DNA from 2 places in the Absicoccus intestinalis genome. Region 2 is predicted to be linked to the other one. Evidence: a T-box and tRNA genes for the amino acid it is inferred to sense, from the RefSeq annotation. Region 2 holds a T-box; the other holds one or more tRNA genes.
What was found. A T-box is a leader RNA that pairs with one kind of tRNA and senses whether it is charged. The one in region 2 lies ahead of lysS (lysine--tRNA ligase), so its partner is inferred to be a tRNA-Lys.

Region 1 (10,454 bases), on a different contig from region 2:
CTTCAGAAACCAATAGTGTGGCAAACTTAAAAAAGGCAAAGTCGTATTGTGCCAGTCATGGATTGACCTTGATTGAAGGAACCGGAAAAGACATCACCGAATTAGAGACATCGGCTTCGGTTTTGTGTCAAAAGGTGGATGTGCTTTTATCACCCAATGACAATACGGTGGCTAGTGCCATGCCTTCTCTTTCCAAGACGGCTACGGATGCAGGAATTCCTTATTATGTTGGTGCCGATTCAATGGTAAAAGATGGAGGATTGGCCACGGTCGGGATTGACTATGCCCAATTGGGAAAAGAAACCGCCGATATGGTCGATGCGATCCTTAAGGGCAAAAAAGCGGGTGATATTCCGGTAAAAGTCTATAAAAAGGATTTATTTATTTATGTGAATAAAAAGACGTTAAAACAATTGGGTATCACTTTGCCGGATTCCGTTGCGCAGAATAAGAAGCTACAAATCGTAGGATAGAGGGGAGAAAATATGTCAAGTGCAGTTATATTAAAAGCAATTGAATTGGGATTGGTTTTATCGGTATTATCTTTGGGTGTATATATATCGTTTCGTATCTTAGATATTCCCGATCTGACCGTGGATGGGTCTTTTTCAACGGGTGCAGCGACAGTAGCCATCATGACGATGGCAGGAGCACCGATGATTGGTTTATTTGCGGCTTTTTTGGCAGGATGCGTTTGTGGGATCATTACGGCCTTGTTGCAGACCAAGATGCATATTCAGCCTTTATTAGCGGGTATCATTACAATGACTGGGTTGTATTCCATCAATTTGCGTATCATGGGCAATCTACCCAATATGCCTTTGATTTCTTTAGATCCGGCCAATGCAACTATTTTCGATAAGATCGATCAGCCTTTGTTGGCATTGATCCCAATCGTTGCCTTGATTGGTTTCTTGCTGTATTGGTTTTTTAAGACCAATTTGGGACTGGCCATTCGCGCTACGGGAAACAATGAAGCGATGGTTCGTTCCAGTTCGATCAATGCGGATACGATGAAGATCATTGGTTTTGCGTTATCCAATGGATTGGTTGCTTTATCGGGTGCTTTGTTTGCGCAATACAATCATTTTGCGGATGTGACTGGTGGTACCGGAATGATGGTCATTGGTTTAGCTGGTATCATTGTTGGTGAAGCCATCTTACAAAAACATACCATTGGTTTTGGTTTGTTTGCAGCAATTTTAGGGGCTTGTATTTATCGGTTCTTATATACGTTGGCTTTGCAGTTTGGTGTTCCATCTGGCGACATGAACTTGATTTCTGCTATCTTAGTTGCCATTACCATTTCGATTCCATATTTACGTAAAAGAAAGGGGCCAGAAAATGCTTAGTCTACAAGATGTATCGGTTACGTTTAATCAAGGAACTTCATTAGAAAAGAAAGCGTTGTCGCATGTCAGCGTAGATGTCAATGATGGTGATTTTATTACGATCTTAGGAAGCAATGGAGCAGGTAAATCTACTTTCTTTAATGTCATTGCTGGAAAATTATCCGTTAGTGAGGGTAAGATCATTTTGGGTGGTAAAGATATCACCCATGAAAAAGAGCATGTGCGTGCTCGAAATATTGGTCGATTATTTCAGGATCCTTCCATGGGGACGGCGAGTCATTTGAGTGTGGAAGAAAATTTGGCATTGGCTTATTCTCGTTCCAATCGTGGTTTGTTTTCGATTGCTGTCAATAAACAGGATCGTGCTTTCTTTGCAGAGAAATTAAAAACCTTACATATGGGTTTGGAAGATCGCATGAAAACGCCCATTGGTTTGTTGTCGGGCGGACAGCGCCAGGCGGTTGCTTTAATGATGGCGGTCTTAAATCCACCGGAAGTCTTGTTGCTGGATGAACATACTGCGGCATTGGATCCCAATAGTGCTAAGAAAATTTTGGAGATAACGAATGCTTTGATCAAGGAAGAGCATATTACGGCTTTAATGATCACGCACAATATGAAAGATGCATTGGAAAATGGCAATCGTTTATTGGTTTTTCATGATGGTAGGATTCGTAAGGATTTTAATGCCAAGGAAAAAGCGGCATTGAAGCCAGCGGATTTATTGGCATATTATGAGGTTTGACAAAAAGGGACTTTTATCATAGACTGAGAACAGAGGTTAGGGCAATGTCACATATTTTAAAAGAATTGAAACATGCAAATCTTCCAAAGCGAATTGATACAACGATTGAGTATAAATGCAAGAGTGATGAAGATAAAGAAGCTGTTTATTCAATGGTCCATGATATGTTGGAAAATCACTTAGAGGAATTTGCGAAAGTTACATATGATCTTGAACCAGATAATGTAGTAAAAGTAGAAGTTATCGAAAATCGATAGCTTCTATTTTTTTTGTTCATCTTCTTCTTTTAAACGGTCTAAGATGGTCATGATGCCATAAGCAATGGTATATTGCGGATTGGGACTGATAAAAAAGGGAATATGAAGTTGTTGACGTAAAATGGTATCGATTTGAGGAATTTCCATGAGACCACCGCAACAGACAATGCCTCGTTTTGCCAGGTCACCTTGTTGTTGATTGGATAAAGTGGTCAAGAAGGTATAGATCCATTGGCTCCATGTGTACACGATGCGTGATAAAATTTGACCAATTTGATCTTGAGAAATGGAAATGCTGCGATTTTGTTGGGTTCGTATATCGGTGCCGTGGATCAGGATGGGTTCACGACTTTGACCAAATTGGAACAATATCTGTTCGATAAAGGGTTGACTGACTTGAAGATTGTATTTTTTTTGGATCCATCGATAGAAAGTTTGTAGAATTTGGGCACCACCATATGGTGAATGACTTTCTTTTTGAATGATGCCATTTGAAAAACAGGCAATATCACAAGAGGCATGTCCCATATATAACATACATGCGGAGATGGATGTGTTAATTTGCAGTTTGGCGCCAATGGCTGCACACCAAAGTTCTTTATCATAGATAACTTGTGTCGCACCTTGTTCGAGAATATGATGACGTATTTTTTCACATTGTTTTTTATCAAAGGTAGAAGGAGTGGTAAAGAAGACAGTTGTTTTGTGAAACAAACGAAAACTTTCATAGCGATTAAAGATTTCATCCAAATAGCTATAAAGTTCAGATAGACGGCGATAGTTACGGACATGTCGTGTACCGCGCAGTTGACTAGCTTCGGTGCCAATCGCAATTGTTTTTTTATTGGTATCAAAAGCCAATAGGGACGCTTGATCAAATAAAATAGTATTTTCTTTGATGTAACGTATGGTGTGGGTACCAATATCTAATCCAATGTATTCCATACATCTATTTTACTATTGAAAAAAGAATGCTACAATACATTTACAAATGAAAGAATTACTGAGACATACACAAGGAACGTATATGATATTTGTATTGGATGCATTGGATAAGCCGAAAAGTGTGCGTGCATTGCGTCTTTGTATGGAATGGCAGCCTTTGTTGGAAGAAATGGGGGTGCCCGCTTATATTGTTTCACCATCCGATACGGTGTTGTATTCCATTCCTTATTTTCAAATGCATTCGGATGTGGACCTGAGTCTGTGTCGTCGTTTTGGTGCCATTCGTATCAAAAGTATTTATGGAAAACCAAGAGAATGCATTCAAGGTACGATCGTGGTCATGCAAGATCAAAATGTGGTACACATCAATCATCGGGTAAACGAAAAGGCAATGCGTTCGGCTTGTACTTGTGCTTTGAAAAAACGATATCAAGAATTATTAAAAAAAGTACAGAAAATGATTTGACAAAGAGTACGTCTCTTGGTAATATATAAAAGCGCCAAGCAATGACGGAGGTTTAGCTCAGTTGGGAGAGCATCTGCCTTACAAGCAGAGGGTCAGCGGTTCGAGCCCGTTAACCTCCACCATTTAAATAGTTTTGGAGGGGTAGCGAAGTGGCTAAACGCGGCTGACTGTAACTCAGTTCCTTCGGGTTCGACAGTTCGAATCTGTCCTCCTCCACCATTTATTGGGGTATAGCCAAGCGGTAAGGCACAGGACTTTGACTCCTGCACTCGTTGGTTCGAATCCAGCTACCCCAGCCACTTTTTTATGCAGGTGTAGTTCAATGGTAGAACTTCAGCCTTCCAAGCTGACTACGTGAGTTCGATTCTCATCACCTGCTCCATTTGGAGGTTTAGCTCAGTTGGGAGAGCATCTGCCTTACAAGCAGAGGGTCAGCGGTTCGAGCCCGTTAACCTCCACCATTTGATATTTGCCGACTTAGCTCAATTGGTAGAGCAACTGACTTGTAATCAGTAGGTTGAGGGTTCAATTCCTTTAGTCGGCACCATCGTGACCCGTTAGCTCAGCTGGTAGAGCATTTGACTTTTAATCAAAGGGTCAGGCGTTCGAATCGCCTACGGGTCACCATTTTTTTATGCAGGTGTAGTTCAATGGTAGAACTTCAGCCTTCCAAGCTGACTACGTGAGTTCGATTCTCATCACCTGCTCCATTTTTTTTGCCGACTTAGCTCAATTGGTAGAGCAACTGACTTGTAATCAGTAGGTTGAGGGTTCAATTCCTTTAGTCGGCACCACTTTTTTTTTGACCTGTTAGCTCAGCTGGTAGAGCATTTGACTTTTAATCAAAGGGTCAGGCGTTCGAATCGCCTACAGGTCACCAAGGGTTTGAAACAGGCTTGGCCTGTTTTTTTTTACTTGGCAAGGTGTTTAAAGTTTAGTATAATGGTAATTGGCTTTTTATGCCTATCATTTCATCAGAAAAGGAGGAGTCAAGGTTCATGGCTAAACAAGATGTGATCGAATTAGATGGTATCGTTGTAGATACTTTACCAAGTGCGGCTTTTAAAGTGAAATTGGAAAACGGACACGAAATCATGGCTCACGTTTCTGGTAAAATCCGTATGCACCACATTCGCATTTTACCAGGTGATCGTGTAACCGTAGAAATTTCACCCTATGATTTAACACGTGGGCGTATTACATTTAGAAGAAAGTAGGAGGTTATTTATATGAAAGTAAGACCATCCGTAAAACCAATGTGCGATAAATGTCGAGTCATTCGACGTAAGGGAAGAGTCATGGTAATCTGTGAGAACCCTAAGCACAAACAGAGACAAGGAAACTAACAGGAGGAAGAAATGGCACGTATTGCAGGTGTAGATATTCCAAACAATAAGCGCGTCGTTGTTTCATTGACCTATATTTATGGCATTGGAAACAGTACAGCGAAGAAAGTATTGGAAAACGCAAAAGTCAGTGAAGATATTCGTGTAAAAGATCTGAGCGATGAGCAGATGAATGCGATTCGTAAAGAAATCGACAACATTAAAGTCGAAGGAGATCTTCGACGCGAAGTTCAATTGAACATCAAACGATTGATGGAGATTGGTTGTTATCGTGGTATCCGACATAGAAAAGGATTGCCTGTACGAGGACAGAGAACAAAGACCAATGCGCGTACGCGTAAAGGAAAAGCCAAGACAGTGGCAAACAAGAAGAAATAGGGAGGTTGCGTAGAGTATGGCACAGAAGAAAACCAAAGCAAAACGTCGTGCAAAAAAGAATGTTGCGCGTGGAGTTGCACATATCCACTCAACTTTCAATAACACGATCGTAACGATCACAGATGAACAAGGAAATGCGGTATCATGGTCCAGTGCAGGAGCCTTAGGATTCAAAGGCAGCCGCAAGAGCACACCATATGCTGCTCAGTTGGCTGGTGAAGCCGCTGGTAAAGCAGCAGCTGATCATGGTATGAAGACGGTGAGTGTAGAGATCAAAGGACCAGGTCCAGGACGAGAAGCGGCTGTGCGAGCATTGCAAGTTGCTGGACTTGAGATCAAGATGATCAATGATGTTACACCAATTCCACACAATGGATGTCGTCCACCAAAACGACCTCGTGGATAGTAAAGGAGGACTAGAATGCAGGAATTTGAAAGAGCCATTTTTCATCTAGAGTCTTGTAATGATGAAAATACTTCTGGTTCCTATATTTTTGAACCATTAGAAAGAGGCTTTGGAACAACGATTGGCCACACGATTTGCAGTGCGATGATGTCGGATTTGCCTGGTTGTCGTGTGATTGGTTTCCAGGTGCAGGGAACCGATGCCAATGCTTTGACCATTGAAGGTGTATCGGAAGATACGACCATGGTGGGTTTGAATTTAAAATCTATCAAATTAACAAGTGAAGTTGACGGTCCCGTCACGTTGCATATTTCAAAACAAGGGCCTGCGCTGGTCCAAAGTGCAGATTTGATTTGTCCAGAAGGTGTATCCATTGTTGATCCGGAACAAATCATCTGTAATTTAGAAAAAGGTTCCCATTTGGAAATGGATATCTTAATTGCGAAGGGAACTGGATATAAAAGCGCACAAGAAATTCAATTCGATTATGAGTTGCCAGAAACGTATCATCCTTTGGATGTGAAGTTTACACCGATTGAAAAAGCTGATTATTTATCAGAACCAGCTCGTATTGGTTTTGATAAAAAGTATGATAAAGTTCATATTTCCGTAACGACCGATGGATCGATCACACCATTGGATGCGATCAGTGAAGCAGCTGGAATTGTGATTGATTATTTGGATGCAATCCTTCCTGTGGCTGATCTAGAATTGGAAGAGAGCTTCTTAGTACAAGAACCAGTCGAAGAAGAAACAACGAAAGTCAATACGATGATGATCGAGGACTTAGATTTATCGGTTCGCTCCTATAACTGTTTGAAACGAGCTGGCATTCAGACAGTAGATGAATTGACACAAAAAACAGAAGATGAAATGATGCATGTCAAGAATTTAGGTAAAAAGTCATTAAAAGAAGTAAAGGACAAAATGTACCAGCTTGGTTTGTTCTTTAAATCGTATGAATAAGGAGGATCACGATGCAGAATCGTAAATTGGGTCGTACTGCGGATCATCGTAAGGCTTTGTTGCGCAACATGGCTACTTCTTTGATCGAAGCAGAACAATTAGAAACGACAGAAATGAAAGCGAAAGAATTATCTGCTGTCATGGATCACTTGATCACATTAGCGAAACAAAATGATTTGGCTGCTCGTCGTAGAGCCGCAGCTTATGTTCGCGATGTCGAAGTGGATGACAATGGAACAACCGCTTTACAAAAATTGTTTAACGAAATTGGACCTGCGTATGCAGATCGTAATGGTGGATACACACGCGTTGTCAAAACGAGAATTCGTCGTGGCGATGCAGCGCCAATGGCCATCGTTGAATTGGTGAAGTAGATCTTTCTACTTCACTTTTTTTAAGTGGAGGTATTTATGGTATGGATCAGTGTTCATGGTCTGAAAAAGACCATTAATGATCGCACCTTGTTTACGGATGTCGATCTAACTTTAGAAAATCAGGATAAAGTGGCGTTGGTTGGTACCAATGGTACAGGAAAGAGCACATTATTAAAGATCTTAGCTACGCAATCGGGTCAAGATCGGGGCGAGATTCTTTGTAAGAAGGGACTTAAAATTGCGTATTTGCCGCAAAATCCTGTCTTTCAACAAGAGTCCATTTGGGATGAAATTCATCAATATCGCAAAGACAAAGAGGATTTTGAAGTGAAATCCATTTTAACCAAATTGGGTTTCAGTGATTTTTCTTTAAAGATCGAAACTTTATCGGGTGGACAAAAAAAGCGATTGGCGTTGGCCATTGTTTTGTTGCAACCTTGTGATGTCTTATTGTTGGATGAACCAACCAATCATTTGGATGAAGATATGGTGGAATGGTTAGAGAACTATCTGCAACATTTGCGTTGTGCATTGTTTATGGTCACGCATGATCGTTATTTTTTAGAGTCTGTATGCACCAAGATTGTGGAAATCGATCAAGGACGTTTCTATACATATTCGGGCAATTATGAAGCCTTTTTAGAGGCGAAAGCCCAACGAAAAGAACGAGAGCAAGCACAGGCACATAAAGCTTATCAATTGTATAAAAAAGAATTGGCGTGGGTGCGTGCAGGTGTACAAGCACGATCCACCAAGCAACAAGCACGGTTGCATCGTTTTGAGGATTTGCGAAAAGAACGGTTTATGATCAATGAAAAAAACTTGCAACTGACATCGGTCTCTTCTCGTTTGGGTAAAGAAACTATTGAATGGGAGCATATGGGCTTTCAATATGGTCAACACGAGTTATTTCATGATTTTTCGTATCGCTTAAAGCGAAATGATCGCATTGGTATCATTGGTCCCAATGGATGTGGAAAGAGCACTTTTTTAAATATTCTTGATCAAGATTTACAACCCACGCAAGGGTCGATTTCATATGGGCAGACCGTACGTATTGGTTATTTTCGTCAAGGGGATGATCAAGTGGATCTTTCTATGCGTGCCATTGATTATATTGAAGAAGTAGCCCATGTGATCTCTTATGGAAAAGAATCATTAACGGCTTCACAGATGATGGAACGGTTTCTTTTTGACAAGAAGATGCACTATATGCCATTGGCACGATTATCCGGTGGTGAAAGAAGACGATTGTATTTGTGTCGGGTATTGATGCAGGCACCTAATATTTTATTGTTGGATGAACCAACCAATGATCTAGATATCATGACATTGGAAGTATTGGAAGATTATTTGGATGCCTTTAGTGGCGCCATCATTACGGTGAGTCATGATCGTTATTTTTTAGATCGTGTTTGTGATTCAGTCTTTGTTTATCAAAAAGATCATACATGGAAGATGTATTTGGGTGGTTATTCGGATTATAAAGCAAAGCTCCAACCCATCAAAAAAGAAACAATAAAAAGAGGAACAATACCAAAGCGCAAGACGATGCCGTATGCCGAGAAAAAGGAATTGGAACAATTGCCGGCTTTGATGGAAACCTATGAAAATAAAATCAAGGAATTGGATCAATGGATGCAAGAAGCAGGAACGGATTATTTAAAGTTGCAACCTTTATCAAAACAACGAGATGAACTGGATAAGAAGCTAGAAGCCGCAACCGAACGTTGGATGGAATTGGAAGAAAAGAAAGAGGCCATGAAATGACGATTTGGAAGAAGTCTTGGTTTGTGACTTTGATTGCCATTTTTTGTTGTTCTTTGTGGGGATCAGCCGGTCCATTCATTAAAAAGGGATATGCTTTATTTGCGATGGATCCACAAGATACCGCTTCTATTTTGGTTTTTGCAGGATCACGATTTGCATTAGCCGGCATCTTGGTCTTATTGGTGGATCGACTTTTACATCCCCATAAAAAATGGCGGGTACATATTCCTTCCATATTGTGGTTGGCCATTTTTCAGACAGGTGCTCAATATATTTTTTACTATCTGGGATTGGCACATACCAGTGGTGTACGAGCCGCAATCGTGAATGGAACCGGTGCTTTATTCTCTTTATTATTTGCGTGTTATGTGTTTCGAACGGAAAAGATGACAAGCAATAAATTGATTGGTGTCATATGTGGCTTTTTTGGGATCCTGGTCATGAATCACTTCTCCTTCGGATTGGAACTCGGAACGATCTTGGTCTTATTGTCTCAGGTCAGTGCCGCCATTTCCTCTTGTTTGATCAATCGCTTTACCCAAAAAGAAGATCCTGTGCAATTGAGTGGTTCACAATTTTTAGTGGGTGGTTTATTGCTTATAGGCATGGGATTGTTACAAGGTGGTCATTTTCCCCATGGCCCAATAAGTGGCTGGCTTGTGCTGCTTTATTTGGCATGTTTATCGGCTCTTGCCTATACATTATGGAGCCTTTTATTGCAGTCAAATCCCGTCAGCACGATCAGTATTTTTAACAGTTTGATTCCTGTTTTAGGCGTATTTATTTCTGCCTTCTTATTACATGAATATGCTCAGGCCTTTGCATGGACCACATGGGTCGCTTTATTATTTGTCAGTGGCGGTATTCTTTTTGTGACAACAGGAAAAGATAAGAAAGTTAGGAAGTCTGTATGATGATTTTCTAACTTTTTTTATGACATTGAATATAACAAACTCTTGTTTCATGCTATTTATAAGAAAAGTAGCAAATAGATATAGACTCAGTGGATATAAAAATGAAGGACATGCTGAGTGTTTTCAGAGGGTACAATACTTTTAAGGCCTCTGAAATACGTTTATTTGAAAGTGGAAGAGAAGGTGCTCATGCCTCAGTACAGGAGAACGGATCATAAACTTTTCGTTATTTGGTTAAAAGGTTTACAGAAACACCCAATAGGAATGATTTTATTTAAATTCAATGGCAACGATAATAATCGTACTTTCTAAATATCTAACACGTTGTGCAGAAAGGAAACTTCATGTATATAGAAGTAGAAAAGGCCCATCAATATTTTTTATTTGGAATTTTGGTCATAGCGATTTTATTATGTTGAAAATTGATAAGCACGCAAACATTACCGGAAATCTGTAGGAAATTCTAGGGAAGCTTTTCGGCTTGTCCTCCTTATTGTCGTAATTTTGGCAACCCCGGATGGGAAAAGTTTTGTAC
Region 2 (22,376 bases):
GATGAATAGAGTACAAGTAAAAAATGTCACGATTGGCGAAGGTCTTCCGAAGATCATCGTGCCAATTGTTGGCCAAACAAAAGATGAAATTATTGCTGCTGCCAAGTCATTTGCGAATGTTGAATTAGACATTGTGGAATGGCGAGTAGATTGGTTTGAAGGTGTATTTGATTTTGATCAAGTCAAGGATGTAGCGCAAGCTTTACGTGATGTTTTGCAAGACACACCCATCTTGTTTACTTTCCGTACCGCAAAAGAGGGTGGCGAAAAAGCCATTGAGCCAGATGTTTATGTGGCATTGAATCAAAAAATGGCGCAAACGGGTTTGGTTGATTTAGTGGATGTAGAAGCTTTTACTGGTGATGACTATGTAGCACAAATCATTGAGGTTGCTCATCAAAACAATGTAAAAGTCGTAGCTTCCAATCATGATTTTGATAAGACACCAGATCAAGCAGATATTGTTTCGCGGTTACGTAAGATGCAGGAACAAGGCGCCGATATCCCAAAGATTGCGGTAATGCCAAACAATAAAAAGGATGTATTGACATTATTAGCGGCTACTGAAGAGATGGCAACAAATTATGCAGATCGGCCAATTATCACCATGTCCATGGCAGGTACGGGATTAATTTCACGTTTGTGTGGTGAGGTATTTGGTTCGGCAGCTACCTTTGGTGCGGTTGGCAAAGTATCAGCACCTGGTCAAATGAATGCCGAAGATCTAAATACGATCTTAACATTGATTCATAAGAGTCTGTAAAAAGCAAGGAAGCATATGTCATCTTCTGCGTGACATGTGCTTTTTATTTAAGTATAATTTTATTATTATTCAGAGAGGAAAGTAGGATGAAAGTTCTGAAGTATTTAGAAGAAAATCTCGAAGAAATACTGATGGTGCTCCTTCTGATTGCGATGGCAGTGATCATGGGCATGCAAGTGATTTCGCGTTATTTACTTGGTGTTTCTTTGTCGTGGTCAGAAGAAATCACCCGGTATTTATTTATCTGGTCTGCTTTTTTAAGTGTCAGTCTTTGTACGCGAAAGTGTATTTCGATCAAGATCGATCAGTTTATCAAAATGTTTCCAAAACGTGGAGAGGCTATGTTTAAAGTTGTGAACTTGACAATTTCCATTCTCTTCTTTGGGGTATTGATTCCCTATGCCTATCGTTATTTGGTGGCAACCATTGAAAGTGGTCAGTTATCACCTGCATGCGGCATTCCCATGTATTATGTGCAAGCAGCACCTTTCTTTTGTTTCATCTTAACAGGCATTCGTTTGATCCAGCGTTGGTTCATCAATATGGAAATCGTATTGAAGAAGGATGTGGATTTTCCAGAAGAAGGAACATTGGCAGATGAAATTAGCGATACAGTAAAGGAAAAGGGTAAGTAATATGTCAGTTGGAGTTGTATTTATTATTTTTGCCATTTGTCTATTGATTGCTGTACCTATTTCTATTTCATTAGGCATCGTAGCTGTATTGCCAGGATTGTTTGATCCAAGTTTTACGGCGAGTGGTAGTTTTGTGATTCGTTCCATGTTGGGTGGTATTGATAGCTTTCCTTTACTGGCTGTCCCTATGTTTGTGCTGGCTGGTATTATCATGGCACATGGACAGATTTCTAAGAAATTATTTGATATTTTTGCCTATTTTTTAGGTAAACTCACTGCGGGTATTCCGTGTGCTGTAGTAGTTACGTGTTTGTTTTATGGAGCCATTTCCGGATCAGCCCCTGCTTCAGTAGCAGCGGTAGGTTCTATGACCATTCCTTTTTTGTTGGAACTGGGCTATGATAAACGATTTTCCATTGCGATCGTTGCGGTAGCTGGTGGTTTAGGCGTTATTATACCACCAAGCATTCCATTTATCATGTTTGCGATGGCCAGTGGGGAATCGGTCAGTAATTTGTTCATTGCCGGTATCGTGCCTGGTTTATTGATTGGGTTCTTATTGATGGCATATTGCGTTTATTACTGTAAACGATATGGCGAAGATAAAGAAAAGATCGATGCGAAAGTCAGTGAATTGCATGAAGCCGGTTTTCTAAAAGTATTCAAAGATGGTTTCTTGGCTTTGTTGAGTCCAGTTATCATTTTAGGCTGTATTTATTCAGGTATTGCTTCGCCAACCGAAGCTGCCGTGATTTCGGTCTTCTATGCTTTGATCATTAGTTTGTTTGTATATAAGACATTGAAATTTACGGATATTTGGCATATCTTTGTCGAAGCTGTTCATACGTATGCACCTATTTTATTTATCTTGGCCGCTGCTGTGGCTTTCTCGCGTGTATTAACGTTGATGCAAGTGCCACAAACCATTAGTGCTTGGATCTTATCCCACTTTACAAACAAGGTTGTTTTATTGTTGGTGATCAATGCGTTCTTATTGGTAGTTGGTATGGTCATGGATACAACTCCAGCGATTTTGATCTTGTCACCAATCCTAGTGCCAATTGTCACGCAAGTAGGTATGAATCCAATTCATTTTGGTGTCATGATGGTCGTCAACTTAGCCATCGGTTTTGTGACACCACCAATTGGCGTCAACTTGTTTGTAGCTAGTTCACTAACGGAAGTGCCAGTCATGGATATTGCTCGTAAGGCGATGCCAATGATTGGAATCTTCTTGATTGCCTTATTATTGATCACATTTATTCCACAAATCAGTTTGTGTTTATTAGGAGGGTAGAATCGAATGAAACATCCATTGAAAAAAATAACTGCCCTTGCATTGAGTGGGATTTTATCCCTTTCCTTAGCTGGTTGTGGGACCCAAGCCAGTACGGGTACACAACGATATGCTTGGCCATTGGGAACATCGAGTCCAGAAGATACCGTTACCCAGATTTATGCAGAAAAGTTTGCACAAGAAGTTTCACGATTGAGTCAGGGTAAGATGAAAATCCAAGTGTATCCCAATAGTGTATTGGGTGGTGATCGTGAATTGTTGGAAAGTCAAAAGGATGGAGATATTCCGTTTGTGGTGCAAAACACAGCACCACAAGTCACTTTTATGCCGGATATTGCGGTTTTTGATATGCCTCGTGTCTATAATGATATTAACTTGGTACGAACGGCTATTGATGATCCCGAATTCATGGAAAAAATTCAGAAAGTGTACAACGAAGGCGGTTATGAATTGCTTGGTTATGCCGATCAAGGCTTCCGTGTCATGTCCACCAATAAAAAAATCACGTCCATCGATGATTTTAAAGGTCAAAAGATTCGAACAATGGAAAATTCTTATCATATGATGTTTTGGAAACAATTAGGGGCCAGTCCAACACCAATGACTTTTTCGGAAGTTTATATTGGTTTGCAGCAAGGAACTATCGATGCACAAGAAAATCCATATGAAGTCATTGTTTCCAATAAATTGTATGAGCAACAAGATTATATCGTAGAAACCAATCATTTACCGCATTTGATTTCTTTGACGGTTTCAAGTGAATTTATGAAGTCTTTGCCAAAGAATCAACAGAAGATCATTCGTCAGGCAGCGCAGATTGCGAAAGAATATGCACGAAAACAGTCGGATCAGCGCATTGCTTCCCGTATTCAAACAATCAAGGATAGTGGTACGCAAATCATTACGTTGGATATGGCAACACAAGCAGAAATGGATACGCGTAGTGAAAAGGTCTATGAAGCGATTGAGAAACAAGTGGATGCATCGTTGGTGCGTGCATATATGAAAGAGGCCAATCAATAAATCCAACTTGTCGGAAAAATGGAGATAAGGTATAATGATAGCCACATAAACGTGGCTATTTTTTTTGAGGTGAAAAATATATGAGCGATACAAAACAGTTAGAAGAAATTCGTGAGAAGATTGGGAATACCGATGTTCGTATCATTGATGCTTTAGCCGATCGAATGGAATTGATCCAAGATATCATTGCGTATAAAAAAGCAACAGGTATTCCTATCTTACAGCCAGAACAAGAAGAGAAACAAACTAAGGCCTTAGAGGAATATTTAAAAGATAATGAATTTGAAGAAGAGATTTTGGATGTTTTCAAATATATCATGAAGAATTCACGTCGGGTTCAGGCCAAGGCTTTATTTGATTATAATGTCTTCTTGATTGGTTTCATGGGGGCTGGAAAAACGACCATTGCGAGTGAGTTGGAGCGTAAATTGGAAATGCATCGAATTGAAATGGATGACATGATCGTAAAGAAACAGGGTATGTCCATTTCCGAGATTTTTGATGAATATGGTGAAATCTACTTCCGTAATTTGGAATCGAACTGTTTGATTGAACTACAAAAAGTCAAACAAGGTATCATTTCTTGTGGTGGCGGAGTGATCCTGCGACCAGATAATGCGGATCATATGAAGAAGAATGGTCGAATCGTTTTATTGACTGCCACACCAGAAACCATTTTAGAACGGGTCAAAGACAGTGATGAAAGACCCATCTTAAATAACCATATGAATGTAGAATTTATCACAGATTTATTGAATCAGCGAAAAGATAAATATCGTGCCGTGGCAGATGTGATCGTAGCGACGGATGGAAAAAACACGGATCAAATTTGTGATGAGATCATCGCCAAATTAATTGCGTTTGATCGTGATAAGGAAGCAAAAGAGAAGAGCTCACAGTAAGCTCTTTTTTTGTAGATGAATGTTGGATAAAAAATCAATGGTTGCTTGAAGGACAGGACTGATCCATTTTTCTTTGTGGATAAAGATTTGTTTCCAAACATGGAGTTGAATGTCGGGAATATCTAAATAGACAATTTCGTGTTTTTCGATGTAGGGCTCGACCACAAAATCAGGTAAGAAGGAAATCCCGACATTTTGCCGGATAATTTCACAAATATCCTGGGTCGACGCAAATTCAAGAATGGGTTTGATTTCCCATTGTTTTTGGGCAAGAAGAGTATCTAACTTACGACGATAGCTCATATTCTTTTCGGTCAAGATGAAATCATATTGCATGAGTTGTTCAATCGGTATGTTTTTTTGATGGGCTAAGGGATGTTGTTTAGCGGCAACAAAATGGCAGGGAATCTTTTCTTCGTTTGTCACTAAGTGGGTCATATCGTATAAATGATCATCCAAGGTACATACGATATCGACTTGATTGTGATCGATCATCGAATACATATCAAAGGTGCCTCCGGTCGTGATGATCCAGTCAATATGGGGATATTGTTCATGAAATTGTTGAAAGTGTTTGGTGATAAGGGGATCACATAAAGAATCAGCCATCGCAATATGGACCGAACCTTGATAGCTATCTGTTTTTGGGGTAATAAAAGCTTGTAGTTCATGATGAATGGCTTGCGCCATCATGAGTTTTTGATGGCCTTGTTCTGTCAACTTGATCGTGTGACCAACGCGTTCAAAAAGGGGCACGTGGAGTTCTTCTTCTAATTGTTTGATTTGTAGCGAAACGGTTGGTTGGGAATAACCCAGTTTTTTAGCGGCTTGCGAGAAGCTATTGAGTTCAGCGACAGTAATAAATGTTTGAATGAGTTTTGTTTCCATAAGAATTGCCAATGCTTATTATAAAGACTATTAATTGTACAAATATATAATTTTATTCTATATTGAACGATGAGAAAGTCAAGGTGTAACAATGGCGTTTGTACAGTTTATTTATAATTTATTGTGGGGTGATTTGATCACCATTTCATTGCCGCATTTTCATGTTGGATTATCGTTGTTGGTGTTGATCCTGATTCCGGCTGGTATCTTTTTTTCGATTCGAACACGTTTTTTACCCATTCGGCATTTTAAAGATATGATTCAGATCACCATGGAAAAGAAAGATCAAGAAGCCCATGCCATATCGGGATTGGAAGGCTTGATCGTTTCAACGGCTACTCGGGTTGGTATGGGAAATTTAGTAGGCGTTGTCGCCGCTATCAGTGCGGGTGGTGCTGGTGCGGTATTTTGGATGTGGCTGACTGCCATCCTAGGTTCTTCAACGGCTTTTGTGGAAGCCACCCTAGCTCAGCTCTATCATGAAAGAGATCCATTATATGGTGGCTATCGTGGTGGGCCAGCCTACTACATTCATGCCTTCTTTACTCGTAAAACGAAACAAAAGAAAAGTATCATCGCGATCTTATTTGCGTTATCGGGTCTATTGTGTTGGTTCGGTATTAGTCAAGTGGTAGGTAATTCGGTGTCTTCTGCATTTGAGAATGCCTTTCATATTCCACCGATTTATACCACGATTGTCTTGGTCGTGCTAGCGGCTTGGATCGTGTTACGTAAAAACATGACGGTCAAAGTACTGGATGTGATCGTACCGATCATGGCTTGTTTCTATTTTGGATTGACCATTTATGTCATGGTTCGTAATATTACGGTTTTACCTTCGGTCATCCATGAAATCTTTGTTCAAGCGTTTGGCTTGAAACAAATGGTTGCAGGTGGTTTCGGCGCTGTTTTGATGAATGGAGTCAAACGTGGTTTATTTTCTAATGAAGCCGGTTCAGGATCGGCTCCTTGTGCTTCGGCTACGAGTCATGTTTCTCATCCAGTCAAAAGTGGCATGCTCCAAAGTTTAGGTGTCTTTATTGATACGATCGTGATTTGTACGTGTACAGCTATGATCATGTTGACTGCGCCACATGCAGTGATCAATGGACTACAAGGTATGGATTTGTTGCAGAGTGCGATGTCCTATCATTTTGGTCAAGTGGGTGTCATCTTTATTGCGATTGTCTTGTGGCTGTTTAGTTTTTCAACATTTATTGGGATCTTGTATTATGCACGCAGCAATGTGGCTTATCTTTTTGGCGATCGTTGGTTGCCACAAACCATCTATAAGATCCTGGCATTAACACAATTGTTCATTGGTGGTTTAGCGACCTATACCTTTGTCTGGGATCTGGGTGATATTGGCATTGGTTTGATGACAATCTTTAATATGATCGTTTTGATTCCGATGTCCAAAGAAGCCATTGCATCTTTGAAAGAATATGAAGAACAAACCAATAAAGAAACGGTACCATCGATGCAAGAAGTATTTGAAAATGAGTCGGTCTAGCAGAAATGCTAGGCCTTTGTGCTATAATGGGCATATGCGCAAAAGAAGTCAAAATATGCGCGTTTCAGTAAGGAGGATGGGCACCTTTCTTTATTTTGTTGAAAGGTTTAAAATCTACGTATGAATGATCATGTAAAGGGAATTTTATTTATATTATTGGCCGCTTTAGGCTTTGCGTTTATGAGCTTTTTTGTGAAGTTGGCAGGAAATGTGCCAACGATGCAGAAGGCCTTTTTCCGAAATATCGTTGCGGTCTTGATTGCGAGTGTTTCTTTGGTTCGATACGAAGGATCGTTGCATGTCGATAAAAGAGATTATTTGCCGTTATTTTTGCGATCGTTGTTTGGCACCATCGGTTTGATTTTTAATTTCTGGGCAATCAGTCGTTTGGCATTGCCCGATGCGAATATCTTAAATAAGATGAGTCCCTTCTTTGCGGTCTTGATGTCTATTTTTATTTTGGGTGAAAGACCCAATTCCATGGATATCCTTACGGTCATTGTTGCGTTTGTCGGCGCCATGTTTGTGGTCAAGCCAACCGCAGGATTGGCCTCATTACCAGCTATTGTGGGATTGATTGGTGGCATGTGTGCAGGAACGGCCTATACTTTTGTGCGTAAATTAGGAAAGCATAATGTGCCAGGACCATTGATTGTCTTTGTTTTTTCGGCCTTTTCATCGATTGTCTGTTTGATCCCGATGCTCATGGATTATCAACCGATGACATTTATCCAATTATTGTGTTTGATTTTAGCAGGCTGTTCAGCTGCTTTGGGCCAATTTAGTGTGACCGCTGCTTATACATTTGCACCGGCCAAAGAAATATCGGTGTTTGATTATTCACAAGTGATCTATGCAGCGATATTGGGCTTTTTGGTTTTCCATGAATGGCCGGATCGAATGAGCTTGATTGGTTATGTGTTGATCATTGGCACAGCTATCGTAAAATGGTATTTGAATACCCATGGAGGAGAGAATGAAACGGTTCAAGAATAATGGCGCGATCTTACAAGCCATCACAGCGGTGGCAAGTATCCTCATTGGTGCAGCCATGTTGTTTTCCAAAAATGTGCAATTCAGTAGTTTGTGTTATGTCTTTTGTATCGTCTTATGGGGCATCGGGATTTATGAGATCGTTTCGTATTTTCTGAGCAAATCGTATCAACACATGTCGGATTATGGGTTTACCTTAGGGGTCTTATTGATCCTATTGGGATTGGTTGGATTGATTCGTATCAATGATATGACGAGAAATGTCAAAGAATATATGCAGTTGTTTTCTTTGATCCAGAGTATTTTTATTCTCCAAAATAGTGTGCAGATGTATGCCTTAAAGAGTAAAGCGTGGTTATTGGATCTTATATTTTCTTTGTTGATGATCCTTTTATCGATTTTTGCGTTTACTGGACAATTGAAACAATATACATATAGTATTCTTATGTTTGCCGGCATATTTGGATGTATCAGTGTCTTTTTATCGTCAATGGTCGTTCGATCCTTCCATAAAAAGACGATACAAGAAATGCCAAAGGAGAAAGTGGAAGATGAAGAAAAACATTAAATTCGTTGTTTGTGATATTGATAATACGCTGATCGTACCGCATGCTTCGCTGTCTAAACCTGCAAAAAAGATCATTGAATTATTGCGTGCCAAAGGAATCCTATTTGGCTTAGCCAGTGGTCGTCCCTTAGAAGATCTTGACTTTATGATTGAAAACTGGGGCATTGATGTTGATATGATGATTGGGATGAATGGTTCAAGTTTGCGTGATTGTCGAACCAACCAGGAATATAGTTACTATATGATGAAACCAGAGTGGATCAAAGAAACCATTGATTTGATGAAACCGTTTCATGGCAATCCCATCATTTATGAACCAGGTGTCGTTGTTTGTGTCAAAGAAGATGAGATGGTTCAGGTTTCAGCGTCTTCTTCCAATCGAAAGGTGAAGAAAGTCGATGATCTTTCGTATTTGTATCGAACGGAGAATGCGAAAATCATGTTCCGTGTACCCGAAAGTGAAATGGCAGATGTAGAAGCGTATTTTAAAGCCCATCCGATCCAATCTGGATATGAAGGCTTTAAAACGCAATCGACCTTATATGAATTTGCGAATAAGCATACCAACAAGGGATTTGCACTCAAGAAATATTGTGAATTGAAACAAATACCAGCTTATCAAGTCATGGCTTTTGGTGATACATCGAATGATAATTCGATGTTAGCATATAGTGGTTTGGGTGTTTGTATGAAAAATGGTTCGCAAGATACCAAGTCCGTGGCGGATATCATCACAAAAAAGCCTTGTGATCAAGATGGTTGGGCCGATTTTATGATGGGATATGCGATGTAGGAGTCTAGAAATAGACAAAGGATAGCGTATGAAAATAGCACTCGCACAAATGCAGATGTCAAAGAATTGGGATGAAAATGTAGCAAAGAGCTTGTCTTTATTACGAGAGGCAAAAGCGGATTTGATTGTGTATCCCGAGGTGCAAATGTCGCCTTTTTTTGCTCAATATCGTCATCAAGATGCCAAAGCAATCGATCAAGAGGATCCGATATTTACCCAATTTCGTGAATTGTGTAAACAATATCAAATCATGGCTTGTCCAAATTTTTATTTTCGAGAAGAGGATAAAAAATATGATGCCAGTTTTTTGATTGACAAAGAAGGTCAGATCATAGGTTGTCAAAAGATGGTGCATATTGCCCAAGCCAATCAGTTTTACGAACAAGATTATTACACCCCATCCAATGATGGCTTTCATGTGTTTGGTGATATCGGGATCGTGGTTTGTTTCGATCGACACTATCCGGAAAGTATTCGTACCGAAGCCTTAAGAGGCGCCCAGTTGATCTTGATTCCAACGGCGAACACCAAAGCAGAACCAATGGAATTGTTTGAACAAGAAATTCGTGTACAAGCTTACCAAAATTGTTGTTTTCTTGCGATGTGTAATCGTACTGGAACCGAGGATCAAATGGATTTTGCGGGTGAATCTCTGGTCTGTGATCCAGATGGAAATACGATTGCCAAAGCCGGCTATGAAGAGGAGCTATTGATCGTAGATATTGATTTGGATCAAGCCAAAGAAGCTTGTCAATCTCGTCCGTATTTAAATCTTCGTCGAACGGAATGGTATGAATAAGTTTTGAATTAAAACACCAGAAGTCCTTTATTCATGGACTCTCTGGTGTTTTTTTTATTATTTTCCGGCCTTGACCATTCGATCAATGGCGGTTTTTGCACCTTGTAAGATTTCATCATCCAAGATGATTTCTTCTTGTTCTTTACCGGTGATGGTATTGTAGACATCGACCAATGTCGTTTGACGCATATTGTGACAAACACATTCTACAGATAAACAATAGAATTTCTTATCCGGGCAGTCAAATTGCAGATGTTGGACGATGCTGTTTTCGGTACCAATCACAAATTCTTTTTTATCACTTTCTTTGGCGTATTTCATGATGCCTGTGGTACTTCCTGCATAATCGGCCAATTCCGTGACTTCTGGTTTACATTCAGGATGCACCAAGATTTCGGCTTCGGGATGTTCTTTACGTGCTTTTTCTACATCTTTTTTGGAGATGCGCCAATGGGTTGGACAACCACCCTGGAAGGTCTTGATGTTTTTTTCAGGTAGTTGATTGGCAACCCAGGAACCTAAATTGGGATCTGGAATAAACAAGATGTCTTTTTGAGGCATCTTTTTTAATATACGCACGGCACTGCTTGAGGTCACGACCATATCGACAACCGTTTTTAATTCCGAAGTGGTATTGATATAAGCAACTACGGCATAGTCTGGATATTTTTCTTTTAACATCAAGACATCTTCTTTGGTCATTTGTTGGGCCATGGGACAGCCTGTATAGCGATTAGCTAAATAAACGTGCTTATTTGGCGATAAGATCTTTACGGTTTCAGCCATAAAGCGAACACCACACATGACGACGTTTTGATGTTTGGTTTTGGCAGCTTGGACGCTTAATCCATAGGAATCACCCATATAATCGGCAACTTCTAATATATCTTGACTTTGATAGGCATGGGCCAATATCAACATATCTTTTTCTTTCTTGATGCGTTTGATTTCCTCTTGTAATTCTCTGGTGTTCATAATTTATTCTCCTTGACAAACAATGACATTATAAAAAGGGATGGTAATACTGTCAAGTCCATTGTCTTGACAATAGACTTGACAAATAATATAATGCTCACTGTCAGGAAAGAAGGATATCTTATGAAAACAGATATTTGTATAGTAGGTTGTGGTTGTTCCGGATTGTATGCGGCGTTACAACTTCCAAAAAATAAAAAAATTCTTATGATCACAAAATCTGATGCAGAAAGTAGTGATTCGTTCTTAGCACAGGGTGGCATCTGCATATTGAAAAATGAAGCAGATTATCAATCGTATTTTAAAGATACGATGAAAGCTGGCCATTATGAAAATGATCCAGAAAGTGTGGAGATCATGATTCGTTCGAGCCAAGATGTGATTCATGATTTGATCAAATACGGCACTGATTTTCATAAAGATAAGGATGGAAAATTAGACTATACCCGAGAAGGGGCTCATTCCCATGCGCGAATCCTATTCCATGAAGATGAGACAGGCAAAGAAATCACGAAGCATTTGCTTGAAAAAGTGCGTGCATTACCTAATGTGACCTTGTTGGAATATACGACCATGTTAGATATCGTCGAAGCAAACAATACTTGTTATGGTATCATCATGCGAAAAGCCGATGGTACCATTGAAACGGTATCGTGTGACTATGTCTTATTGGCGACTGGTGGTGTGGGTGGTGTTTATCGTCATTCCACCAATTTCCGTCATTTGACTGGAGATGGCATTGCGGTAGCCATTCGACATCATATTACGTTAAAGAATATCAATTATGTACAAATTCATCCGACCACTTTTTATTCACCCAATGAGAAGGATCGTTCCTTCTTGATCAGTGAAAGTGTGCGTGGTGAAGGGGCTCTTCTTTATGATAAGAATATGCAACGATTCACGAATGAATTATTACCACGCGATCTTTTAACCGAAAAAATTCGTGAACAAATGAAAAAAGATGGAACCAATCATGTATGGGAAGATCTACGTCCCATTGGTCATGAACAATTGATGAGTCATTTTCCACATATCGTACAACATTGTTTAGAAATGGGATATGATCCGGAAAAAGAACCAATTCCAGTTGTACCGGCTCAACATTATTTTATGGGTGGTATCAAAGTCAATAAACAATCCAAGACTTCGATGGATCATTTGTATGCGATTGGTGAAACCGCATGTAACGGGGTACATGGAAAGAATCGTTTGGCATCGAACTCGTTATTGGAATCCTTGGTTTTTGCGAAACGAGCTGCCAAAGAAATCGCATCGGCATATGAAATGTTGCATAATCCAATGGTTTTTGCACATATCCAAGAAGCAGATTATACGAATATGGCGTCATTGAAACAAACCTATCGTCATATGGTACAGGCTGAAGTCATGGTGTAGGAGGTAATTATGTTTGATCCAATCACAATGCGTTTGCACGTGGATCCTTTGATCCAAAGTGCTCTTGAAGAAGATATCAATAGTGAAGATGTATCGACCAATTGTGTCATGCCCACATCCAAACAAGGCCAAGTTGACTTGATTGCGAAAGAAGATGGCATTCTTTGTGGGGCTCAAGTTTTCGAGCGTGTGTTTACCCTTCTCGATCCAACCATGAAAATCGAATGGATGGCAAAGGATGGCGATGCGATTCATGATCAACAAGTACTCGCTCATGTAACGGGTGATATTCGCGTTTTATTATCTGGAGAGAGAACGGCTTTGAATTTTTTACAACGAATGAGTGGAATCGCGACGTATACACATCAGATGGCAAAGTTATTAGAGGGAACGTCCATTCAACTGTTGGATACACGAAAGACAACACCAAATATGCGCATTTTTGAAAAATATGCGGTTAAAGTTGGCGGTGGTCATAATCATCGGTATAATTTATCTGATGGTGTGATGTTGAAGGATAATCATATCGATGCGGCTGGTGGTGTTTCACAAGCCATTCAAATGGCAAGGGCTTATGCGCCATTTGTCCGCAAAATTGAAGTCGAAGTAGAAAATTTAGACATGGTCAAAGAAGCGGTATCAGCTGGAGCAGATATCATCATGTTAGATAATATGGATCATGATACGATGGTGCAAGCAATCGAGTTGATTGACAAAAAAGCGAAGATCGAGATTTCGGGAAATGTGACCAAAGAAAATATCGATCGGATCAAAGATCTTGCGGTTGATTATATTTCAAGTGGCGCTTTAACGCATTCATCTCCCATCTTGGATGTATCACTAAAACATTTGCACGCATTGTAGGAGGTATAAAATGACGGGAAAACAACGAAGAGAAGAAATTATTCACATTTTATCGAAACAAGAACAGCCATACTCTGGTACTTTATTGGCTAAACAACTTCATGTTTCTCGTCAAGTTGTCGTCCAGGATATTGCGTTATTACGAGCTGAAAATAGGCAGATCTTATCAACGAATAAGGGGTATCTTCTCTTGGCTGAAAATGATACGACTCGTGTATTTAAGGTGCATCACACCAATGAACAAGCTCGCGATGAGATGAATCTAATCGTTGATCTGGGTGGCAAAATTGAAGATGTGTTTGTGTATCATCGTGTCTATGGTGTATTGAAGGCACCGTTGAATATTAAATCACGACGTGATGTGGATCGGTATTTACGAGAAATTGAATTGGGAAATTCGACATTATTATTGAATGTGACGGCTGGTTATCATTATCATACGATATCTGCTGAAGATCAAAAGACCTTAGATTTGATTCAAACAGAATTAGATCATGCCGGTTTCTTAGCGCCTCTACAAGATTATGAACCCGTTGATTTTTGGAAAGAGCACTAAAAAAGTTCTCAACAACGAGAACTTTTTTTATTTACCTAAACAGAATTTAGAAAATAGTGTATCGATAAGGTCTTCCCGATGGACTTCTCCAAAGATTTCTTTTAGATGATCATGGGCGGATTGAATATCGATTTCAACCAAATCGGGTTCCACGCCCATTTCCATGGCTGCTTTGGCATGCAACATATCTTGTTTGGCTTGTTGGATCAGACCGATTTGGCGTTCACTCGATAATAAGGGATGTTCATTGACAACATTGGTTTCAAATAATTGTTTCATGGCATCCAATAAGGAATCAATTTCATGATTTTGAGCCGAGATCCAAATACCCTCACTATGTGTTTCCAACTTGTCTTTTTTATTGTAGACAATGAGGCGTGTCTTTTCTTTTGTTTGGTCTAATAATTTTTGATCTTCCGCATCCAATGGTTTGGAACCATCCAATACGACGATTACTAGTTGTGCTTGTTTCAATTTTTCTTGGGTTTTTTGAATACCAATTTGTTCAATTTGATCTGTCGAGGCATGCAAACCAGCGGTATCGATCAAATTAAATTGTGCGGATCCAATATGAATTTGGCCTTCCACTAAATCACGGGTGGTTCCGGCAATATCGGTCACAATGGCTTTATCTTCTTCCAATAAGGCATTTAATAATGAGCTTTTACCTACATTAGGCTTACCCACTAAGATCGTATCGATTCCTTTTTTCGCTAATTGACCACTTTGAGCACGGGCAAGGATCGCATCGATTTTTTCAAGCCATGTCTTGGTCATGGGCAATAATTCTTCGGTGGTTAATTGGGCGACATCTTCATATTCCGGATAATCAATATTCACTTCAATTTGAGCAATGATATTTAATAAATCTTCAATCAATGGTTTGATCAATTCCGCGATACTGCCACGAATGCCTTGGATGGCCATGTTGGAGGCGGTATCATTGGTGGCTTCGATCATATCTTCAACCGCTTCGGCTTGTGATAGATCAATGCGGCCATGGTAAAAAGCACGTTGGGTAAATTCTCCTGGTTTTGCCATTTGCGCGCCATGACTTAAGACCATGGTCAATATTTTACGAGTGATGAAAACACCGCCATGGCAATTGATTTCGACAATGTCTTCGCGTGTATATGTTTTGGGTGCTCGAAAAATAGAAACCAAGACTTCATCGACGGGTTGTTTATTTTCATCAATGATGTAACCATAATGCATGGTATAGGATTTGGCCTTTGTGATGTCTTTATTAAAAATAGATTGAACGATGGATATCGCATCTTCACCGGAAACGCGGACGATCGAGATGGCGCCCGGTGCCAGTGCCGTCGATATCGCAGCAATAGTTGTATCAAACATGTCTTTATTTTATCATAGATAAAAAGAGGTTTACAGTATGAAGATATATACACAATTCGATGCACAAAAGGTGGCCGATGCCTTTTTGGCCCATGATGTTTTAGCGATTCCAACCGATACGGTTTATGGTGTAGGTGTTATTTATGGAAGTTTAGAAGATCTTTCACGATTAAAACATGCCAAACATCGACCAGAAACCAAGCCCATTCCAATGATGGTCGCTACGGTTTCGCAAATGCAACAAATTGCGCAAGTGGATGCGCGTACAGAAAAGCTCATTGATGCTTTTTTACCGGGACCATTGACTTTGATCCTGCCTTTAAAAGAAGGTGTTGCCAAAGAATATACGAATGGGAAGGATACCGTCGCTGTTCGTATACCGGATGCACCGTTTATTTTAAATGTGATCCAGCGATTGAATAAACCATTATTGGTTAGTAGTGCGAATATTTCAGGGCATCCTGCAGCGATTACTTTTGATCAGGCCAAAGAAAATCTACCCAATATCGATGGAATTGTACAAGGACAATGTCAGCAAGGTATGGCAAGTACGATCGTGGATTGTACAAAAGAGCAGTTAGCTATATTACGAGAAGGACCTATTTCACTTTCGGAATTAGAAAACGCAATCTCTGATTGACAAAGTGGATTTGGTTTTGTACGATACCCATAAGGCTATGAAAAGGACGAGTACCTATCAAGAATGGTCTAGAGAACTCTTGGCTGGTGGAAAAGAGGACAGGATGATGGGGAATAAAACCTTGGAGCTGCTTGTTGTTCCTGCATTAAAGGAAGCACTGTTTAGTGACAGTGGCAGAGGTTTAGAAAGTGATTTCTAGACAAAATAGGGTGGTAACACGAACATTTCGTCCCTTGGATGAGATGTTCTTTTTTTATGAGTGAAAAGGAGAAGACATGAAACAGAAACTTACGCAACAAGAACAAGTGCGTCGTCAAAAGATGCAAGATTTGATCGATATGGGCATTGATCCATTTGGTCGTCGTTTTGATCGTGATGCCCGTTGTGGTCAAATTAGTGAAGAATATGATCGATATACCAAGGAAGAACTAGAAAAATTAGATGTACATGTAACGATTGCTGGTCGTATCATGCGCAAACGTCGTCAAGGAAAAGCCGGATTTATGAATATCCAAGATGTGACCGGAGATATCCAGATCTATGTTCGTAAAGATGAATTGGGCGATGAAATGTATGAAATCTTTAAGAAAAACGATATTGGAGATATTGTTGGCATTGAAGGTACCGTCATGAAGACCGATCATGGCCAATTGTCGGTACGTGCCAAGGAATACACGCATTTATCGAAGTCTTTGCGTCCTTTGCCAGAAAAATTCCATGGCTTGCAAGATACAGAAGAGCGATATCGTCGTCGTTATGTGGATTTGATCATGAATCCAGAAGCAAAGAAAATTGCGCTCACAAGACCAAGAATCATTCGAGCAATCCAAGAATATTTGGATGATCAAGGCTTGATGGAAGTGGAAACACCGGTTCTACAACCAATTCTAGGTGGAGCAGCTGCTCGTCCATTTGTGACCCATCACAATGCTTTGAACATGGATTTCTATTTACGAATTGCCACAGAATTGCCATTAAAACGCTTGATCGTTGGTGGTTTGGAAGGTGTGTATGAAATTGGTCGTTTGTTCCGAAATGAAGGAATGGATGCCACCCATAATCCGGAATTCACAACGGTTGAAGCTTATGTCGCGTATAGTGATTTACATGGCATGATGGATCTAATTGAAGGCATGTTCCGTTTTGTCTCTGAAAAAGTATTAGGTACCAATGTGATCACCTATCAAGGAACACAATTGGATCTTAGCCAGCCATTCAAACGAATCACGATGTGTGATGCCGTAAAAGAAAAGACGGGTATTGATTTTAAACAAGAGATGTCATTTGAAGCGGCGAAGCAATTGGCGGTTGAACATGGTATTGAATTGGAACAGAAACACAATTCCGTTGGACATATCATTTCCTTATTCTTTGAAAAATATTGTGAAGAAACCATTGAACAACCAACGTTTGTCTATGAATATCCAATTGAGATCAGTCCATTGGCTAAAAAGAATGCAGATGATCCTCGTTTTACGGATCGTTATGAATTGTTCATTTGTGGGCATGAATATGCCAATGCTTTCTCGGAATTGAACGATCCAATCGATCAAAAAGAACGTTTTGAAAAACAATTGGAACTTCGTGATCTAGGTGACGATGAAGCCAATGAAGTGGATACTGATTATGTAGAAGCTTTGGAGTATGGTATGCCACCAACAGGTGGTGTTGGTTTAGGAATTGATCGTTTTGTGATGTTGCTGACCGACCAAAGAACCATTCGCGAAGTTTTGTTATTCCCTCATATGAAATTGGTGGGAGATTCCAAGGCGGCCAAGCGTGCCAATACGCCTGCACCTGAAGAAAAGATTGATTTCTCAAAGGTAGAAGTTGAACCTTTATTCAAAGATTTCGTTGATTTCGAAACATTCAGTAAGAGTGATTTTAGAGCCGTTAAGGTCAAAGAATGTATTGCCGTGCCAAAGTCAAAGAAATTGTTGCAGTTCACCTTGGATGACGGAACCGGTACCGATCGAACGATCTTAAGTGGTATTCATGCTTATTATGAGCCAGAAGAACTTGTTGGTAAGACACTCATTGCCATTACGAACCTTCCCCCTCGTGCGATGATGGGTATTGATTCTTGTGGTATGTTACTCAGTGCCATCCATAAAGAAGCAGGTGAAGAAAAGTTACATCTATTGATCATAGATGATCATATTCCAGCTGGAGCAAAACTGTATTAAATCAAACATACCCGGAAATATTTGTATTTCTGGGTGTTTTCTTTCATCGTGGGATCATACAAAAAGAACTCTGCTTAAAATGCAGAGCTCTTTTAACTTTCAAGGTATCCTTTTTAAAGTTTGATGACTTCGGGGTCGGCATGAAAAGAATAGATGGTTGCGGTTGCATGTTCAAAGTAAAAGACAGTCATTAAGTTGTCATCTACCGTATACATGCTGCTTAGTGAAGCTGTGTTATCATTCATCATTGCCACGCGAGCTTCTTTACGTGTATCTTCTTTAACTTCACCTTCTACTCGAATCCAAGTGCCTTTGTACATGCCGCAAATTTCCACCTTGCCATTGGCTTTCATTTGTTGGTATACCTTCTTTTGGTTGTTTGTGACAATATATAGTTTTCCTTCAAATTCACAAACAGCACCAAAAGGACGTACATGAGGTTGACCATTTTCTTCTGTGGCAAGATAGAAAGTGCCACAAGATTTTAAATATTCAGTGATTTTGTTCATTATGAAAACTCCTGTTCGTTTTTACTGTTTATGGGTATAATTATAAAGACAGGAATCAAAATAACAAGTACGATATTTATTGATACTAGTATCAGAAAGGAACGTGTATATGGAAAAACCAGAATTATTTGGCATATGTCCTTATGTAACGGCCCAAAAGGTCTTGACGGGGAAGTGGTCCATCTACATCATGTATTTGCTTTCCGACGGTCCCGTACGATTTAATGAGTTGCAACGACGAATGCCGGAAGAAATGACGCATACAACATTATCGCGGCAATTAAAGGTACTCGAAAGAGAGGGATTGATCGTCCGAAAAGAATATCAACAAATTCCACCAAAAGTGGAATATAGTTTAAGTGAGATCGGGATCAAGTTCAAAGAAGTGTTGTCGGTGTTAGAAGAATGGGGAAATGAGTATATCCAGTATCTTCATACGAGGAAGGATATATAAAAAGGATCTGTTCATGATTTGTGAACAAATCCATTTTGTAATTGGGCTGCTTGTTGCAGCCATATGCCATCAATTACAATTCTACATGTTAATACATTTTTTTGCGTTAATCAAACATTATTTTTTGAAAAACATCTATATGTTTATTTTTGATGTATAAGTATCTATATAAAATGAACAAAGAATTAATGCTTGCATGTGCTGTTGTATCCTAGAAAAATGGAGATTTATATATGTTGTTGAAAATGATATTGATCGTGTTTTTAGTCATTGCGTTTGGTTGGCAAAGATGGATATCTTATCTTACTTGGAAACAAAGGGATAAACCACTGCCCGAAGTGGTTTCTGATATTTATACACCCACTCGTTATGCCCAGTTTCTATCCTATAAGAAAGAATATGCCAAAATGTCTTTTTGGGTACGATTGGGAACCTTAGCTTTGAATATCTTCTTTATTTTGTCCCCTTTCTTTACTTGGTTTGATGGGACCAATCCATATGTGTGTGCTTTTTTGACCTATCTTGTGATGGAGCTGATTCAAGAATTGATCGATCTTCCGGTCGAATATCATGAAACCTTTCATATCGATGAAAAGTATGGCTTAAATAAACAATCCAGAAAATCATGGATCAAAGATCATATCTTGGATTTTGGCTTTGAAACCTTCGTGACACTGGTGGTAGGTGGTTTATTCATTTATTTGTGTACACATCTTTCAAGATGGACATCCAATTTTTCGATATCGTATTCGCAATCTTTTCTTTTTGGTTTGATCATCGTTGCCATTTATTTGATCTTGATGATCACCATGTCTTTCTTGTCTTTGTTGGTGATGCGAAAGAAATATACCTTTACCGAAATGGAAGATGGTGAGTTGCGCTCTCAAATTGAAGCGTATGCATCCGAAGCCAAGAAAAAAGTACGTCATATCAAGATTTATGATGAATCCAAGAAATCTAATGATAAAAATGCATTCTTATTGAAGTTTTTATGGATCCGTGAATTTGGAATTGCGGATAATTTTATCAATGAAAATAGTGAAGATGAATTATTAGCAGTATTGTTGCATGAGATTGGTCATTTGAAACATAAGAAAAATATTTGGAACTATATGCATTATGCATTTTTAGTCTTGGTCTTTTTGTTCTTTGTCTGGTTGATACCGCATGCACAATATATCGTCGATCTGAATGCACTGATCAATCGATCTTTTGGTTTGGATCATACCAATTATGTTTTATCGTTGATGGTCTTTTCCTATGTTTTTGTTCCTGTATCCTTTGTGACTGGGCTCTATCATAATTTTGTCTCTTGTAAAGAAGAAAAAGAAGCGGATAAAAATGCAGTGGATCATGGATATGGACAAGCTTTGATCGATACCTTTACGCAACTATCGAGTGATGAATTGATCGATGTCAACCCTCATCCCATCGTTGAACGTTTCTATTATGATCATCCCGGCATGTATCAGCGCATTTCCTATATCCAAGCATGGGAGAATGAACATGCAAGCTAGAAGAGGGTTTGTAGTCGAAGATGAAAAAAACTTTTGTGATGATGCGATGTCTATATTGTCTAAGGCTATGCAAGATGTCTGTTATTTGATCAATGCAGGCTATGATCGGAAGCAAGCATCTACTTTTGTGGGCAATCATTATTGTTTGCCAGAAAGACAGCGTTTGGCAATTGTGCGTAGTGTGGCAACGCAAAAACAATTGGCAGAAAGAAAAAGGAAAGAAATTTTTGATTTTCAAGCACAAGATGTTTGGATCGATGGTTTCAATCAAATCATTACTTTAGAAGTATTATTAAACCATTCCCCTCTATTTTTGGGAATGGATGGAGTTGTTCGGGATTTAGCCTCTTTGCGTGGCAACTATCGAATCATTCCACAAACCAAACAAGCCGTTGCTTTATTGTTAGAAATGGTATATGCCTATCATCCTGGAACCATCCATATCCTTTTAGATGCACCGGTTTCTAATTCAGGACGACTCAAATCAAAGATTCATGAAGTGGATCCTTTGGTGGATGTGCAAATTGTTCAACATGTTGACTTGATTCTTTATGAAAAAGCCAATGTGGTCACTTCGGATTCGATTATTTTGGATGCTTGTATTTCTTGGTTCAATTTAGTGTCTTTGTGTTTGAAAAAACAACATTCCATGGCTTATGATATTACGGGAGTCGATCAATGACAAAAGATGAACAAAAACAATTAGTGAAAATAGCGGAGATGTATTATCTCGAAAACAAGACACAAAGCGAAATTTCTCGGGCTTTACAAATTCATCGATCAACGATTTCACGTTTATTGAAATTGAGTCGTGAAAAAGGTATCGTGAAAATTACTATTGATCCTTTTCAAGCAGGAACGTATTCGTATGAAGAAGAATTGGTCAATAAATTTGGTTTGGATAAAGCTATTGTGGTGACTACTTCGGGAAATGTGAATGATGAAAAGGTATTGATGGATTTGGGAAAAGCAGCGAATTCGTATTTAAAAGAAATTGTAGAGGATGATATGATCATTGGCTTTTCTTGGGGATCGGCCATGGCAGCATTTGCTCAATCCATATCGGGTATTGAAAAACGGAACATTACATGTGTGCCTATCGTTGGTGGTCCTTCAGGACGTGTGGTCAGCAAATATCATGTCAATACGATCACGTATCAAGCCTCTCTGGCGTTGCATGGAAAAGCTTTGTTGATTGATGCACCAGCTATTCCTGAAACGTTGGAACTGAAAAAAGCATTGTTGGATAATAGTTTTAATCAATCGTTGATCCATTATTGGCGCAATTTGAATATTGCGGTTTTGGGAATTGGCTCACCCACCATGAAAGAAAGTGATCGATGGAAAGATTTCTATGGGCAGGATGTGTTCCAGTTTGTGACAGAAAATAAGGTTGTGGGTGATGTGGTCTCCCGGTTCTATGATGCACAAGGGCACCATATCGAAAGTGAATTGGATTCACGAATCATTGGCATTGATACGACGGATCTAAAACGGGTAAGATACAAAATTGGAATTGCCGAAAGTCGAGATAAGGTGCCAGCTATTATTGGCGCGATACGAGGTGGTTATGTCAATGTATTGGTCACAACACAAGATACGGCCCGAGAATTATTGAATGAAGATTGATCTTCATTCTTTTTTTTTTATGCGTTCTATAACAAATGTGAGATTAGAAAATCAAAAATGTGATATTTTTTGTTGACTTTCCTTGTGGAAGCGGTTACTATGGTGTTGTTAAAAATTG

Region 1: it encodes a tRNA-Lys, which carries the amino acid that the T-box ahead of lysS (lysine--tRNA ligase) is inferred to sense. The anticodon was not compared.

What each region holds. Positions count from the first base shown of each region.
Region 1 is NZ_JALBUS010000012.1:9,281-19,734, reverse strand. It holds gene MOZ64_RS08105 (ABC transporter substrate binding protein) at 1-473, shown strand, start outside; gene MOZ64_RS08100 (ABC transporter permease) at 486-1,352, shown strand; gene MOZ64_RS08095 (ABC transporter ATP-binding protein) at 1,345-2,097, shown strand; gene MOZ64_RS08090 (hypothetical protein) at 2,142-2,354, shown strand; gene MOZ64_RS08085 (rod shape-determining protein) at 2,358-3,299, opposite strand; gene MOZ64_RS08080 (hypothetical protein) at 3,382-3,765, shown strand; tRNA gene MOZ64_RS08075 (tRNA-Val) at 3,812-3,887, shown strand; tRNA gene MOZ64_RS08070 (tRNA-Tyr) at 3,901-3,984, shown strand; tRNA gene MOZ64_RS08065 (tRNA-Gln) at 3,990-4,064, shown strand; tRNA gene MOZ64_RS08060 (tRNA-Gly) at 4,074-4,147, shown strand; tRNA gene MOZ64_RS08055 (tRNA-Val) at 4,151-4,226, shown strand; tRNA gene MOZ64_RS08050 (tRNA-Thr) at 4,237-4,312, shown strand; tRNA gene MOZ64_RS08045 (tRNA-Lys) at 4,317-4,392, shown strand; tRNA gene MOZ64_RS08040 (tRNA-Gly) at 4,402-4,475, shown strand; tRNA gene MOZ64_RS08035 (tRNA-Thr) at 4,484-4,559, shown strand; tRNA gene MOZ64_RS08030 (tRNA-Lys) at 4,570-4,645, shown strand; gene infA (translation initiation factor IF-1) at 4,764-4,982, shown strand; gene rpmJ (50S ribosomal protein L36) at 4,995-5,111, shown strand; gene rpsM (30S ribosomal protein S13) at 5,124-5,489, shown strand; gene rpsK (30S ribosomal protein S11) at 5,506-5,895, shown strand; gene MOZ64_RS08005 (DNA-directed RNA polymerase subunit alpha) at 5,911-6,861, shown strand; gene rplQ (50S ribosomal protein L17) at 6,873-7,235, shown strand; gene MOZ64_RS07995 (ABC-F family ATP-binding cassette domain-containing protein) at 7,272-9,005, shown strand; gene MOZ64_RS07990 (DMT family transporter) at 9,002-9,919, shown strand.
Region 2 is NZ_JALBUS010000010.1:5,203-27,578, reverse strand. It holds gene aroD (type I 3-dehydroquinate dehydratase) at 2-763, shown strand; gene MOZ64_RS07350 (TRAP transporter small permease) at 850-1,398, shown strand; gene MOZ64_RS07345 (TRAP transporter large permease) at 1,400-2,695, shown strand; gene MOZ64_RS07340 (TRAP transporter substrate-binding protein) at 2,702-3,718, shown strand; gene MOZ64_RS07335 (shikimate kinase) at 3,799-4,620, shown strand; gene MOZ64_RS07330 (LysR family transcriptional regulator) at 4,612-5,508, opposite strand; gene MOZ64_RS07325 (alanine/glycine:cation symporter family protein) at 5,600-7,021, shown strand; gene MOZ64_RS07320 (DMT family transporter) at 7,142-8,017, shown strand; gene MOZ64_RS07315 (DUF308 domain-containing protein) at 7,998-8,582, shown strand; gene MOZ64_RS07310 (Cof-type HAD-IIB family hydrolase) at 8,566-9,375, shown strand; gene MOZ64_RS07305 (carbon-nitrogen hydrolase family protein) at 9,404-10,174, shown strand; gene nadA (quinolinate synthase NadA) at 10,232-11,149, opposite strand; gene MOZ64_RS07295 (L-aspartate oxidase) at 11,273-12,547, shown strand; gene nadC (carboxylating nicotinate-nucleotide diphosphorylase) at 12,557-13,411, shown strand; gene MOZ64_RS07285 (transcription repressor NadR) at 13,422-13,967, shown strand; gene mnmE (tRNA uridine-5-carboxymethylaminomethyl(34) synthesis GTPase MnmE) at 13,995-15,323, opposite strand; gene MOZ64_RS07275 (L-threonylcarbamoyladenylate synthase) at 15,361-15,963, shown strand; T-box leader at 15,992-16,200, shown strand; gene lysS (lysine--tRNA ligase) at 16,239-18,149, shown strand; gene MOZ64_RS07265 (pyridoxamine 5'-phosphate oxidase family protein) at 18,263-18,658, opposite strand; gene MOZ64_RS07260 (winged helix-turn-helix transcriptional regulator) at 18,768-19,112, shown strand; gene MOZ64_RS07255 (M48 family metallopeptidase) at 19,346-20,629, shown strand; gene MOZ64_RS07250 (DUF434 domain-containing protein) at 20,619-21,311, shown strand; gene MOZ64_RS07245 (sugar-binding transcriptional regulator) at 21,308-22,258, shown strand.